2 linked regions of the Eleftheria terrae genome follow. The protein of the gene in region 1 interacts with the protein of each later gene in a pairwise test. Links are inferred from orthologs where the notes say so. Each region holds a gene or a part of one and is shown on either strand. Other genes may lie near its edges.

What was found. The genes of interacting proteins can lie anywhere in the genome.
Region 2: the proteins of nth (region 1) and aceE interact in binary tests that used the Escherichia coli proteins (3 or more experiments, as listed by UniProt). The link is inferred for Eleftheria terrae from one-to-one orthologs.

Annotation. Positions count from the first base shown.
Region 1 is NZ_CP106951.1:1,383,682-1,391,643, reverse strand. Bases 2,536-5,449 are described here. They hold nth (endonuclease III), read right to left. Parts: upstream 4,358-5,449; coding sequence 3,713-4,357; downstream 2,536-3,712. Other genes in these bases: N7L95_RS06060 (polyhydroxyalkanoate depolymerase), read right to left, coding at 5,224-5,449; rsxB (electron transport complex subunit RsxB), read right to left, coding at 4,385-5,050; N7L95_RS06075 (histidine phosphatase family protein), read left to right, coding at 3,181-3,744; cobS (adenosylcobinamide-GDP ribazoletransferase), read left to right, coding at 2,536-3,193. Outside these bases: N7L95_RS06100 (cell division protein ZapA), read right to left, coding at 118-444; N7L95_RS06095 (cell division protein ZapB), read right to left, coding at 444-668; cobU (bifunctional adenosylcobinamide kinase/adenosylcobinamide-phosphate guanylyltransferase), read left to right, coding at 761-1,324; cobT (nicotinate-nucleotide--dimethylbenzimidazole phosphoribosyltransferase), read left to right, coding at 1,344-2,399; more of cobS, read left to right, coding at 2,396-2,535; more of N7L95_RS06060, read right to left, coding at 5,450-6,465; N7L95_RS06055 (amino acid aminotransferase), read right to left, coding at 6,710-7,909. UniProt on the Escherichia coli protein: DNA repair enzyme that has both DNA N-glycosylase activity and AP-lyase activity. The DNA N-glycosylase activity releases various damaged pyrimidines from DNA by cleaving the N-glycosidic bond, leaving an AP (apurinic/apyrimidinic) site.
Region 2 is NZ_CP106951.1:1,280,402-1,284,486, forward strand. Bases 296-3,598 are described here. They hold aceE (pyruvate dehydrogenase (acetyl-transferring), homodimeric type), read right to left. Parts: upstream 3,199-3,598; coding sequence 496-3,198; downstream 296-495. Other genes in these bases: aceF (dihydrolipoyllysine-residue acetyltransferase), read right to left, coding at 296-394; N7L95_RS05690 (PAS domain S-box protein), read left to right, coding at 3,417-3,598. Also shown: more of aceF, read right to left, coding at 1-295; more of N7L95_RS05690, read left to right, coding at 3,599-4,085. UniProt on the Escherichia coli protein: Component of the pyruvate dehydrogenase (PDH) complex, that catalyzes the overall conversion of pyruvate to acetyl-CoA and CO(2).

The DNA.
Region 1 (7,962 bases):
AGACGATCACACCAGCAGGACGATGTTCCAAGCCCTTGCTCAAAGAGCATCGGTTCAAGGAAATATAAAACTCCCGCGAACGCGACGGACGGATTGATTCTACGCCGGATGGCGGGCTCAGATGAGTTGCCCGTCTTGTCCTAGGGCCTCGTCGATGCGACGGACCAGGGCGGCCGCATCTGTGCTTGGCGATACCGCGGGCGCCGGCACCTGGCCAGGCGCCACCGAAGGTGCCGAAGCCGGTGGCCGCTGTGCAAGTTCGAAAGCCACATTCAGCGCAGCCAGCACCGCGATGCGCTCGCGCGCCTTCACCTTGCCCGCATCGCGTATCGCACACATCTCGCGGTCGACATGGTTCACCGCCTCCAGCAAGGCCGCCTCGCCACCTTCGGTGCAACCGAGGATGTAGCTCTGCCCCATGATGGTCACTTCGATCTGCTTCATCAGACCTCTTTCTCGCCGCCGGCTTGCGGCGCGATGGCTTCAGGCAGGCGTTCGAGCAAGGCGTCGATGCGGCTGCGCGCGGCACTCAGGCGTGAGCGCAGGCTGTCGCGCTCCGCGGTCACGCCGGCCAGTTGCTGCTCCAGCAGGGCATTGGTGCGCTTGAGTTCCTCGTAGCGCACCAGCAGGCGCTCCACGCGGTCCGCGAGTTCATCGGTCTGTGACATATCGGCGAGACATCCTCCTCGGCCATTGTAGAACGGGCTCTTACAATCCCGCGCTGTCCCCGCCAACAGGGGGTATCCAAGAGGGAGGCTGGCTGTTGTCATCGTCCGTACACCTGATCCTGGGTGCCGCCCGCTCCGGCAAAAGCCGGCATGCAGAACGGCTCGCCGCGCACTGCGAGCAGCAGGGTGCCGAGGTGGTCTACATTGCCACCGCATGGCCTGGCGACGACGAGATGCGCGAGCGCATCGCCCGCCATCGGGCCGGTCGTCCTGCAAGCTGGCAGAGCATTGAACTGCCGCCCGGCGGCGCGGCCCTGGCCGCAGCACTGCGCGAGCACGCGACGCCGGGGCGCTGCGTGCTGGTCGACTGCCTGACGCTGTGGCTGTCGCAACTGCTCTGTCCACCGCCCGGTGTGGCGCCCGAGCCGGCGCAGCCGGCCGTCGAGGCGCTGCTGCTGGCCTTGCAGCAGGTGCCGGGCACGGTGCTGCTGGTGTCCAACGAGATCGGCTGGGGCGTGATGCCGCTGAGCCGCGAGGCGCGGGCCGCGGTGGATGCGCTCGGGCGTCTGCACCAGCAGGTGGCCGAGATCGCCGCGCGAGTCACGCTCACCGTCGCGGGCATTCCGATGCAGGTCAAGCCGGCGGCAGCCGCGTGAGGCAAGAATCCCTTCACACATGAATCACTTCGATTATCTCGCACCCTCGGTGGCGCCTGCCGCCAATGCCGCCCTCGCCGCGCGCCTGCAACAACGTATCGATCGCAAGACCAAGCCGCTTGGCGCGCTCGGGCGGCTGGAGCGCCTGGCGCTCCAGCTGGGCTTGGCGCTGGCCAGTGACACACCGCAGCTGGAGCAGCCGCAGCTGATCGTGTTTGCCGGCGACCATGGTCTGGCTGCGCAGGGCGTCTCGGCCTACCCTAGCGACGTCACCTGGCAGATGGTGGAGAACTTCCTGGCGGGCGGGGCCGCGGTGAGCGTGCTGGCACGCCAGCACGGTATGGCGCTGACGGTGGTGGATGCGGGCGTCCGGCACGACTTCCAGCCGCGGCCGGGCCTGCAGCTGCGCAAGATCGCTGCTGGCACCCAGGACGCGAGCCGGGGCCCGGCGATGACAGCGGCCCAGTGCCAGGCGGCCCTGGCCGCCGGTGCGCAGGTGCTGCGCGAGCGGCCCGGCAATGTGGTGCTGCTGGGGGAGATGGGCATCGGCAACACCTCGTGCGCCTCCTTGTTGATGGCACGCCTGTGTGGCCTGCCCATCGAAGCGTGCGTCGGCCGGGGCACCGGCCTGAACGACGCGGCGCTGCAGCGCAAGCAGCGAGTGCTGGCCCAGGCACTCGAGGTGAACCATGAGGCGCGCGAACCGCTGGCTGCGCTGGCGGCACTGGGTGGCTTCGAGGTCGCGATGATGGTCGGCGCCATGCTGGAGGCCGCCCATGAGCGTCGTGTCATCGTGGTGGACGGCTTCATCGCCAGCGCAGCGGTGCTGGTGGCGCGGGCACTTGCACCGGCGCTGCTCGACTACTGCGTGTTTGCGCACTGCTCCGGCGAGCAGGGGCACCGGGCGCTGCTGCAGCACCTGGGCGCCGAGCCGCTGCTGGACCTTGGCATGCGGCTCGGCGAAGGTTCGGGCGCCGCGGTGGCCTGGCCGTTGATCGATTCCAGCCTGCGCCTGCTCGACGAGATGGCCAGCTTCGAGTCGGCCGGGGTGTCCGACGGCATGCCTGGCACATGAGGTGGCTCGCCCACGAGGTGCGCCTGGCGCTGATCGGCTGCCAGTTCCTGACCCGGTTGCCGCTGCCGGACTGGTTGACGCGCTGGGTGGGCTATCAGGATGCATGGCTGCAGGCCAGCGCGCGGCACTTCCCGCTGGTGGGCGCCGCGGTGGGGGCGGTGGCTGCCTCGGTGCTGCTGGCGGCAGCCACTGTGCTGGGCATGCCGGCCGCCACCGGCCTGTGCATCGCCGCCAGCCTGCTGCTGACCGGCGGCTTTCACGAGGACGGCTGGGCCGACACCTGTGACGGCCTGGGCGGCGCCAGCAGCCGCCAGCGCGCGCTGGAGATCATGAAGGATTCGCGCATCGGCGCCTATGGGGCCATGGGCCTGTTCGTGATGCTCGGCCTGAAGTGGGCAGCGCTGGCCAGCATGCCACCTGCGCTCGCCGCGCCGGCCTTGCTGCTGGCCCACACCGGCTCACGCACCGTGGCGGTGAGCCTGATCCGCTGGCTGCCCTATGCCGGCGACCTGGAGCAGGCCAAGGCCAAGCCCTTGTCGCGCCATCTGTCGAACCCGGGCTGGGCGGTGGCGCTCGGGTGGGCGGCATGCGCTGGCGCTGCCTGCCTGGCCTGGCTCTCGCTGCCGGCCGTGGCGGCAGCACTGTTGGCCATGGCGGCAGCCGGCCTGTACTGCCGGCGCTGGTTCCGCCGGCGGCTGGGCGGCTACACCGGCGACTGCCTGGGCGCTTCCCAGCAACTGAGCGAGCTGGCCGCCTACCTGGCGGTGCTCGGGGCGTGGCGATGCACTGCCTGATCTGGCGCCACCCGAAGCCCCGCGGTGCGCAGGGCCGCTGCATCGGCCGAACCGACCTGCCGGTAGACCCGCGCAAGGCGAAGCGGCTGGCCCACCGCATTCGCCGCGCGGCGCGCCGCGAAGGCTGGCCGCGCGAGGTGTGGACCTCGCCGCTGCAGCGGGGCGCGGCGGTGGGCCGCTGGCTGGCGCGCTGGGGCTGGCGCCATGAGTGCGACGCACGGCTGGCGGAACTCGACTTCGGCGAGTGGGACGGCCGGCATTGGCAGGATATTGGCGCCGGACCGGTGCAGGCCTGGTGCGACGATTTCGCTGCCCTGGCGCCGGGTGGTGGCGAGGCGCTGGTCCAGCTGTTCGACCGTTGTCTGTCCTTCCTGCGCGAGCAGGAGCCGGCCGCGGTGCGGCTGGTGGTGGGCCACGGCGGCTGGATGAACGCCGTGGCGCTGCTGGCTGCCGGCCGCGGCCTGCCGCACTCGCCCGGTGACTGGCCGGCAGCGCCCCGCTATGGCGCGCTGCGGCGCTTCAGCCTGACGGTGGCGGTGTCTTCGGGGTGAAATCGCAGTACTGGGCAACGGCGCACTTGTAGCACAGCGGCTTGCGCGCCACGCAGACATAGCGGCCGTGCAGGATGAGCCAGTGGTGGGCGTCCACCAGGTAGGCGGGTGGCACGCGGCGCAGCAAGGCCAGCTCGACTTGCAGCGGGTTCTTCCCCGGCGCCAGTCCGGTGCGGTTGCTGACGCGGAAGATGTGCGTGTCGACCGCCATCGTCGGCTCGCCGAAGGCGACATTGAGCACCACATTGGCGGTCTTGCGGCCCACGCCCGGCAAGGCCTCGAGCGCTTCGCGAGTGCGTGGCACCACGCCGCCGTGCTGCTCCACCAGGATGCGGCAGGTCTCCAGCAGGTGCTTGGCCTTGCTGCGGTAGAGGCCGATGGTCTTGATGTACTCGCACAGCCCGTCGTGGCCCAGCGCCAGGATCTTCTGCGGTGTGTTGGCCACCGGGAACAGCCGGCGGGTGGCCTTGTTCACACCGACGTCGGTCGCCTGTGCCGACAGCAGAACCGCCGTCAGCAGCTCGAAGACGCTGGTGTACTCCAGCTCGGTGTTGGGCTGCGGATTGGCAGCCTTGAGGGTGGCGAAGAAGGGCTCGATGTCAGAGACGCGCATGCGGCGCAAGTGTAGCGAGCCGCGGGTTCAACCGCCGCTGCGCTGCTGCCGGGCGCGCTGCAGCGCGGCCTCGATGATGGCCCGCTTGCGGTCGATCTGCGCCGGATCGGTCAGGCGGGTTTCGGCCGGCAGGTTGGCCAGCTTGCGCTCGGCCTTGGCGGCCAGTCGCTCGTCGTTTTCCTGCTTGTCGCGCACCAGCCGCAGGCGGTGGAAGGCATGGCGCTCGCGTGCCTGGCCGGCTTGCTCCTCGCTCCACGCCTGCCAGCCGGTACGCCCCGGGGTGGCCGAGGCCAGCGAGATGCAATCGACCGGGCAGACCGGCACGCACAGCTCGCAACCGGTGCACAAGGCGTCGATCACGCTGTGCATCTGTTTCGGCGCGCCGACGATGCAGTCCACCGGGCAGGCCTTGATGCACAGCGTGCAGCCGATGCACCAGTCTTCGTCGATGATCGCCAGCCGGCGCTCGCCCTCGATGCCATGGGCCGGGTTCAGCGGCCGCTCGGGCTGGCCGGTGAGCGCAGCCAGTCGGGCGATGCCCTCGGCGCCGCCGGGCGGGCACTGGTCGATGCCGGCGCGGCCCTCGGCGATCGCTTCGGCATAGCTGCGGCAGTCCGGATACCCGCACCGGGTGCATTGCGTCTGCGGCAGCAGTGCATCGATGGCGTCGGCCGTGACGGTAGGGTGAGGCATGGACTCGGAAGACATGGACGCCGGGACGGTCAGGGCAGGGCGGGCGGGGGGTGGCGTTGCTCCGGATGCCGGCAACACCGCGCCCACCGGCGCCTGGCTTGCGAGGGATCGCAGGCAACGCCGCGCGGCGCGGCGCATTGTAGCCACGGGCCACCGGGCCGGCGGCCGCGGCTTTACTTCTCGTGCTTGGCGATGAAATCGCGCACCCGGGGATACACCTTCTCGCGCCAACGCCGGCCGGAGAAGATGCCGTAGTGCCCGGCACCTTCCACCGTGTAGTGCGGCTGCTCGTCCTTCGGGATGCCGGTGCACAGTTCGTGTGCCACGCGGGTCTGGCCGGCGCCGGAGATGTCGTCCAGCTCGCCTTCCACGGTCAGCAGCGCGGTGGTCTTGATGTCCTGCGGCCGGACGTACTCGCCCCTCACCTGCCAGGTGCCATTGACCAGTGCGAAGTCCTGGAAGACGGTCTTGATGGTGTCCAGGTAGTACTCGGCGGGCATGTCGAGCACCGCGTTGTACTCGTCGTAGAAGGTGCGGTGTTGCTCGACGCTTTCATCGTCACCACGCACCAGGTCCAGGAAGTAGTCGTAGTGCGAGCTGAGGTGCCGGTCCGGGTTCATCGCGACGAAGCCGGTGTGCTGAAGGAAGCCCGGGTAAACGCGCCGTCCCGCGCCCGGGTAGTTGGGCGGCACCCGGTAGATGACATTGTTCTCGAACCACTCGTAGCTCTTGTTCATCGCCAGGTTGTTGACCGCGGTCGGGCTCTTGCGGGCATCGATGGGCCCACCCATCATGGTCATCGTGCGCGGCGTCGGCTCGCCGCGGCTGGCCATCAGCGAGATAGCCGCCAGTACCGGCACGGTGGGCTGGCAGACCGAGATGACGTGCACGTCCGGCCCGATGTGGCGGATGAAGTCCTGCACATACTCGACATAGTCGTCGAGATGGAAGGGGCCCGCGTCGAGCGGCACCATGCGGGCATCGACCCAGTCGGTGATGTAGACCTTGTGGTCCCGCAGCAGCATGCGGACCGTGTCGCGCAGCAGGGTGGCGTGGTGGCCCGACAGGGGCGCCACCACCAGCACCGAGGGTTGCGACTTCATCGTGGTGAGCAGCTCCACCTCGTCAGTGAAGCGCTTGAAGCGGCGCAGCTGGCAGAAGGGCTTGTTGACCGCGATCTGTTCCTGCACCGCGATGTCGGTGCCTTCGACCTGAACCGTGGTGATGCCGAACTGCGGTTTCTCGTATTCCTTCGCCAAGCGGTGCATCAGGTCGAAGCAGGCGGCGACCCGGTCGGCGCCCGGCGTGTGCGTCAGCGGCGACAGCGGGTGGCTGTAGAGCTTGGATGAAGCGCTCGCGAACTCCGCAAAAGGGCTGAGCCAGGCGCGTTGGGTTTCATACAGTTGGTACAGCATCGGAGGCCCTTTCTCTACGTACAGGCGCCGTGCAGCGGCGGCCCGTGGCCGAGGGAGTGGTGCAAGCGGCGTGCGCAAGCCGAACGGATGTTGCGGCGCACCATTCTAAGTTCGGTAATCGGATGTTTGCAGAGGCAGGCCTTCGCCGAAACCCGGAATAAGCCCGGATTCCAAAGCCAGAAACCGAGTCCAAGGCGAAAAAAATGGGCCAGTCGGCCCATTTTTTGTCACACAGATGACAACATCAAATGACTTTGGCGATGCAGGCGACCACGTAGTCGATGTTCTTGCTGTTCAAGGCGGCGACACAGATGCGACCAGAATCGACGCCATAGACGCCGAATTCCGTACGCAAACGCTGCATTTGCTCCTTGCTCAGTCCTGAATAGCTGAACATTCCCTTTTGCTGCGTCACGAAGCTCATGTCCTGTGCAACATTTGCCGACTTCAGCTTTTCGACCAGGGCGCCGCGCATCTGCTTGATCCGCACACGCATCTCGGCCAGTTCCTGCTCCCACATCTGGCGCAGGGCCGGTGTGGTCAGCACCGTGGCCACCACCTGGGCGCCATGGGTCGGCGGGTTCGAGTAGTTGGTGCGGATGACGCGCTTGAGCTGGCTCAGCACGCGATCGGCTTCTTCCTTGGTCTGCGCCACCACGCTGAGGGCGCCCACCCGCTCGCCATAGAGCGAGAAACTCTTGGAGAAGGAGGTCGAGACGAAAAAGTCAAGGCCCGACGCGATGAAGCGGCCGACCACGGCGCCGTCTTCGGCGATGCCTTCGCCGAAGCCCTGGTAGGCCATGTCGAGGAAAGGCACCAGGCTGCCGGCCTTGACGACCTCGATGACCTCTTCCCATTGGGCGGGCGACAGGTCATAGCCGGTCGGGTTGTGGCAGCAGGCGTGCAGCACGACGATGGTGCCGGCCGCTGCCGCCTTGAGGTCGGCCAGCAGGCCTTCGAAATTGATGCCTCGCTTGGCCGCATCGTAGTAGGCGTAGGTGCCGACCGTGAAGCCGGCGCTCTCGAACAGCGCGCGGTGGTTCTCCCAGCTGGGGTCGCTGATCAGCACGCGGGCGTCGGGATTCACCTTCTTCAGGAAGTCGGCGCCCACCTTCAGCCCGCCGGTGCCGCCGAGGCCCTGCACGGTGGCGATGCGGCCTGCCTTCACGGCGGCGCTGTCGGCGCCGAAGACCAGGCCCTGCACCGCCTTGTCGTAGGCCGCGATGCCGTCGATGGGCAGGTAGCCGCGCGCCTTCGGGGCCTCGAGCATCTGCTGCTCGGCGGCCTGCACGCACTTCAGCAGCGGGAGCTTGCCGTTGTCGTCGTAGTACACGCCCACGCCCAGGTTGACCTTGTTCGGGTTGGGATCGGCGTTGAACTGTTCGTTGAGACCCAGGATGGGGTCGCGCGGAGCCATGTCGACAGCGGCAAAAAGCGATGCCATGGAAACTATCCTTGTCAGTGGAGGGGAGCGGGCAATTGGGCTAACCTTGATGG
Region 2 (4,085 bases), 110 kb from region 1 along the record:
CGCCGATGTCGGGCACGGTGATGTCCACCGGGCCGGCACTGGCGGCTGGCGCCGATACCGGCGCTGCCGCCGCGGCCTGCGTGGCCGGCGCGGGCGCGGGCGCCGCAGCAGCAGGCGCGGGCGCTGCAGCCACCGGAGCCGGGGCGGCCGCAGCACCTTCGGCGTCCACCACCAGCAGCACGCTGCCCTGGTTGATCTTGTCGCCGAGCTTGACCTTCATTTCCTTGACGACGCCGGCCTGCGTGGAGGGAATCTCCATCGACGCCTTGTCGCTCTCCACCGTCACCAGGCTCTGCTCGACCTTGATGGTGTCACCCACCTTGACCAGCACCTCGATGACCTCGACATCCTTGAAGTCCCCGATGTCGGGAACCGTCACTTCGACCAATGCCATGTTCTTGTCACTCCTGATCGGCGTCCGCGCACGGCCGCGCCGCCCCGGCCTGGCGGGGACGGCGCGGCCCAGTGGCTAGCGCGGCGGACGCACAAGTCCGCTCATGCGTAGAGGGGGTTCACCTTGTCGGCCTGGATGCCGTACTTCCGGATCGCTTCGGCCACCTTGGAAGCAGGCAGCGTGCCGTCTTCCGACAGCGCCTTCAGCGCCGCGACCACGATGTAGTGGCGGTTGACCTCGAAGTGCTCGCGCAGGCGCGAGCGGAAGTCGCTGCGGCCGAAGCCGTCGGTGCCCAGCACCTTGTAGGTCCGGCCCTTCGGGATGAAGGGGCGGATCTGCTCGGCATAGCTCTTCATGTAGTCGGTGGAGGCAATCACCGGGCCGTTGTGCGGCTGCAGCTGCTGCGTCACGAAGGCCACGCGCGGCGTCTCGGTCGGGTGCAGCAGGTTCCAGCGCTCCACGTCCTGGCCGTCGCGGCCCAGCTCGTTGAAGCTCGGGCAGCTCCAGACATTGGCCGCCACGCCCCAGTCCTGCTCCAGCAGCTGCTTGGCGAAGATCGATTCGCGCAGGATCGTGCCGGAGCCCAGCAGGTTCACGCGCGGCGTCTTCTTGGCGCCTTCCTCCAGCAGGTACATGCCCTTGATGATCTGCTCTTCGGTGCCCGGCTTGAGGCCCGGGTGCGGGTAGTTCTCGTTGAGCAGGGTGATGTAGTAGAAGACGTTGTCCTGCTGCTCCACCATGCGCTTGAGGCCGTGCTGCATGATCACCGCCACCTCGTGCGCGAAGGTCGGGTCGTAGCTGACGCAGTTCGGGATGGTGCCGGCCAGGATGTGGCTGTGGCCGTCCTCGTGCTGCAGGCCTTCGCCGTTCAGCGTGGTGCGCCCCGAGGTGCCGCCCAGCAGGAAGCCGCGCGCCTGCATGTCGCCCGCCGCCCAGGCCAGGTCGCCGATGCGCTGGAAGCCGAACATCGAGTAGTACACATAGAAGGGAATCATCACGCGGTTGTTCGTCGAGTACGACGTGGCCGCGGCGATCCAGGAGGCCATGCCGCCGGCCTCGTTGATGCCTTCCTGCAGGATCTGGCCGTCCTGCGCCTCGCGGTAGTACATCACCTGGTCCTTGTCGACCGGGGTGTACTTCTGGCCGTCCTGGCTGTAGATGCCGATCTGGCGGAACAGGCCTTCCATGCCGAAGGTGCGTGCCTCGTCGACCAGGATGGGCACCACGCGCGGGCCCAGGTTCTTGTCGCGCAGCAGCGCGGTCAGGAAGCGCACGTAGGCCTGGGTGGTGGAGATCTCGCGGCCTTCGGCGGTCGGCTCCAGCACGGCCTGGAAGGCACTCAGCTCGGGCACCGGCAGTTGCTCGTCGGCCTTGGCGCGGCGCTGGGGCAGGTAGCCGCCCAGTGCCTTGCGGCGCTCATGCAGGTAGCGCATCTCGGGCGTGTCGTCGGCCGGCTTGTAGAACGGCAGCTCGGCCAGCTTGTCGTCCGGGATGGGGATGTTGAAGCGGTCGCGGAAGGCGCGGATGTCGTCGTCCGTCAGCTTCTTGGTCTGGTGGGCGGTGTTCTTGCCTTCGCCGCTCTTGCCCATGCCGAAGCCCTTGACGGTCTTCACCAGCAGCACGGTGGGCTGGCCCTTGTGGTTGACCGCGCGGTGGTAGGCCGCATAGACCTTCTGCGGGTCGTGGCCGCCACGCTGCAGGCGCCAGATGTCGTCGTCGCTCATCTTGGCGACCATCTCCAGCGCCTTGGGATGGCGGCCGAAGAAGTTCTTGCGCACGAAGGCGCCGTCATTGGCCTTGCAAGCCTGGTAGTCGCCGTCGACCATGTCCATCATGATCTGGCGCAGGATGCCGTCCTTGTCGCGCGCCAGCAGCGGGTCCCAGTAGCTGCCCCACAGCAGCTTGATGACGTTCCAGCCCGCGCCGCGGAACTCGCCTTCCAGTTCCTGCACGATCTTGCCGTTGCCGCGCACCGGGCCGTCCAGGCGCTGCAGGTTGCAGTTGATGACGAAGATCAGGTTGTCCAGCTTCTCGCGCGCGGCCACACCGATGGCGCCCAGCGATTCCGGCTCGTCCATCTCGCCGTCGCCGCAGAAGACCCAGACCTTGCGGTTGGAGGTGTCGGCGATGCCGCGGGCATGCAGGTACTTCAGGAAACGCGCCTGGTAGATCCCCATCAGCGGGCCCAGGCCCATCGAGACGGTGGGGAACTGCCAGAAGTCGGGCATCAGCTTCGGGTGCGGATAGCTCGACAGGCCCTTGCCTTGCACTTCCTGGCGGAAGTTCAGCAGCTGCTCTTCGCTGATGCGGCCTTCCATGTAGGCGCGGGCATAGATGCCGGGCGAGGAGTGGCCCTGGATGTACAGCAGGTCGCCGCCGTGGCCTTCATGCTCGGCATGCCAGAAATGGTTGAAGCCGGCGCCGAACATGGTCGCCACCGACGCAAACGAGGAAATGTGACCGCCCAGGTCACCGCCGTCGGCCGGATTCAGGCGGTTGGCCCGCACCACCATCGCCATCGCGTTCCAGCGCATGTAGGCCCGCAGGCGCTCCTCGATGTCGAGGTTGCCCGGGCAGCGTTCCTCGTCCTCGGGCTCGATGGTGTTCACGTAGCCGGTGGTGGCCGAGAACGGCATGTCGATGCCGGACTGGCGCGCATGCTCGAGCAGCTGCTCCAGCAGGTAGTGACCGCGCTGGCGGCCTTCGGACTCAATGACGGCCGACAGGGCGTCGAGCCACTCCCGGGTCTCTTGTGCGTCGGCATCGTTGGCCGCACCGCCAAACGAATGGGGGACTGCAGACATTGGGTGTCTCCTCTAGGGGTCGGTAGAGCTTGCTCGGCTCCTCGCGCCTGGCTGCGCCCCGGCTGGCGGACGCGCGTACGGGCTCTCAGTGTGAGCAGTGCGCGAGTGTGTCATAGGACCAGGGGTTTTTCAAATAGTGCGAACGCATTGCACATCATGAAATCAAGGGGCACGATCGTGCATTTCCGGCCCGGGCAAAGGCTCGATAATCCGCCCATATGCCAGCCGTTCCCAGTGATTTCCGCCCCAGCACCCATGAGCTCCCGCCCCGCTCGCGACGCCTGTTCGGCAAGTGGTGGCGGCGCCAGTCGCCGGCCCGCCAGGACCGCTTCGCGACGCTGGGCCCGCTGGTCTCGGTCTTGCTCTTTTTGGCGGCCATCATCGCGGCCTTCTGGTACCTGCGCTCCGAGGAACTGGAACGTGAGCATGAATCCGTCAAGCGCGACACCGAGGTCACGCAGCAGCAGATCCGCCTGCGGCTGATCGAGAACCAGGAGCAGCTGGTGCGCATTGCCCGGGAGATCACCACCCGGGCGATCGACCAGGATGAGTTCCTCGGCCAGGCCAGCACCTTCACCCGCGAGCGACCCGAAGTGGTCAGCCTGACCTGGCTGGCCAGCAACCGCACGCCCGCCGCCAGCTACCTCTCGCCCAGCCACACCTTCAACGGCAGCCGCTACAGCGAGGCGCCCGTGGCTCCGCCGGCCGCCGCCGGCACGGTCACCAAAAGCGAGCCGGAATGGGCCTTCGAGGCGGCGCGCGACCTGCGCCAGCCGGTCTACTCGCGCACCTACACCACGGTCAACGGCCAGCATGTGTTCCAGGTGCAGGTGCCCTTGATCGACCGCAGCGCCTTCGCCGGCACGGTGGTGGCCGAGTACTCGGTG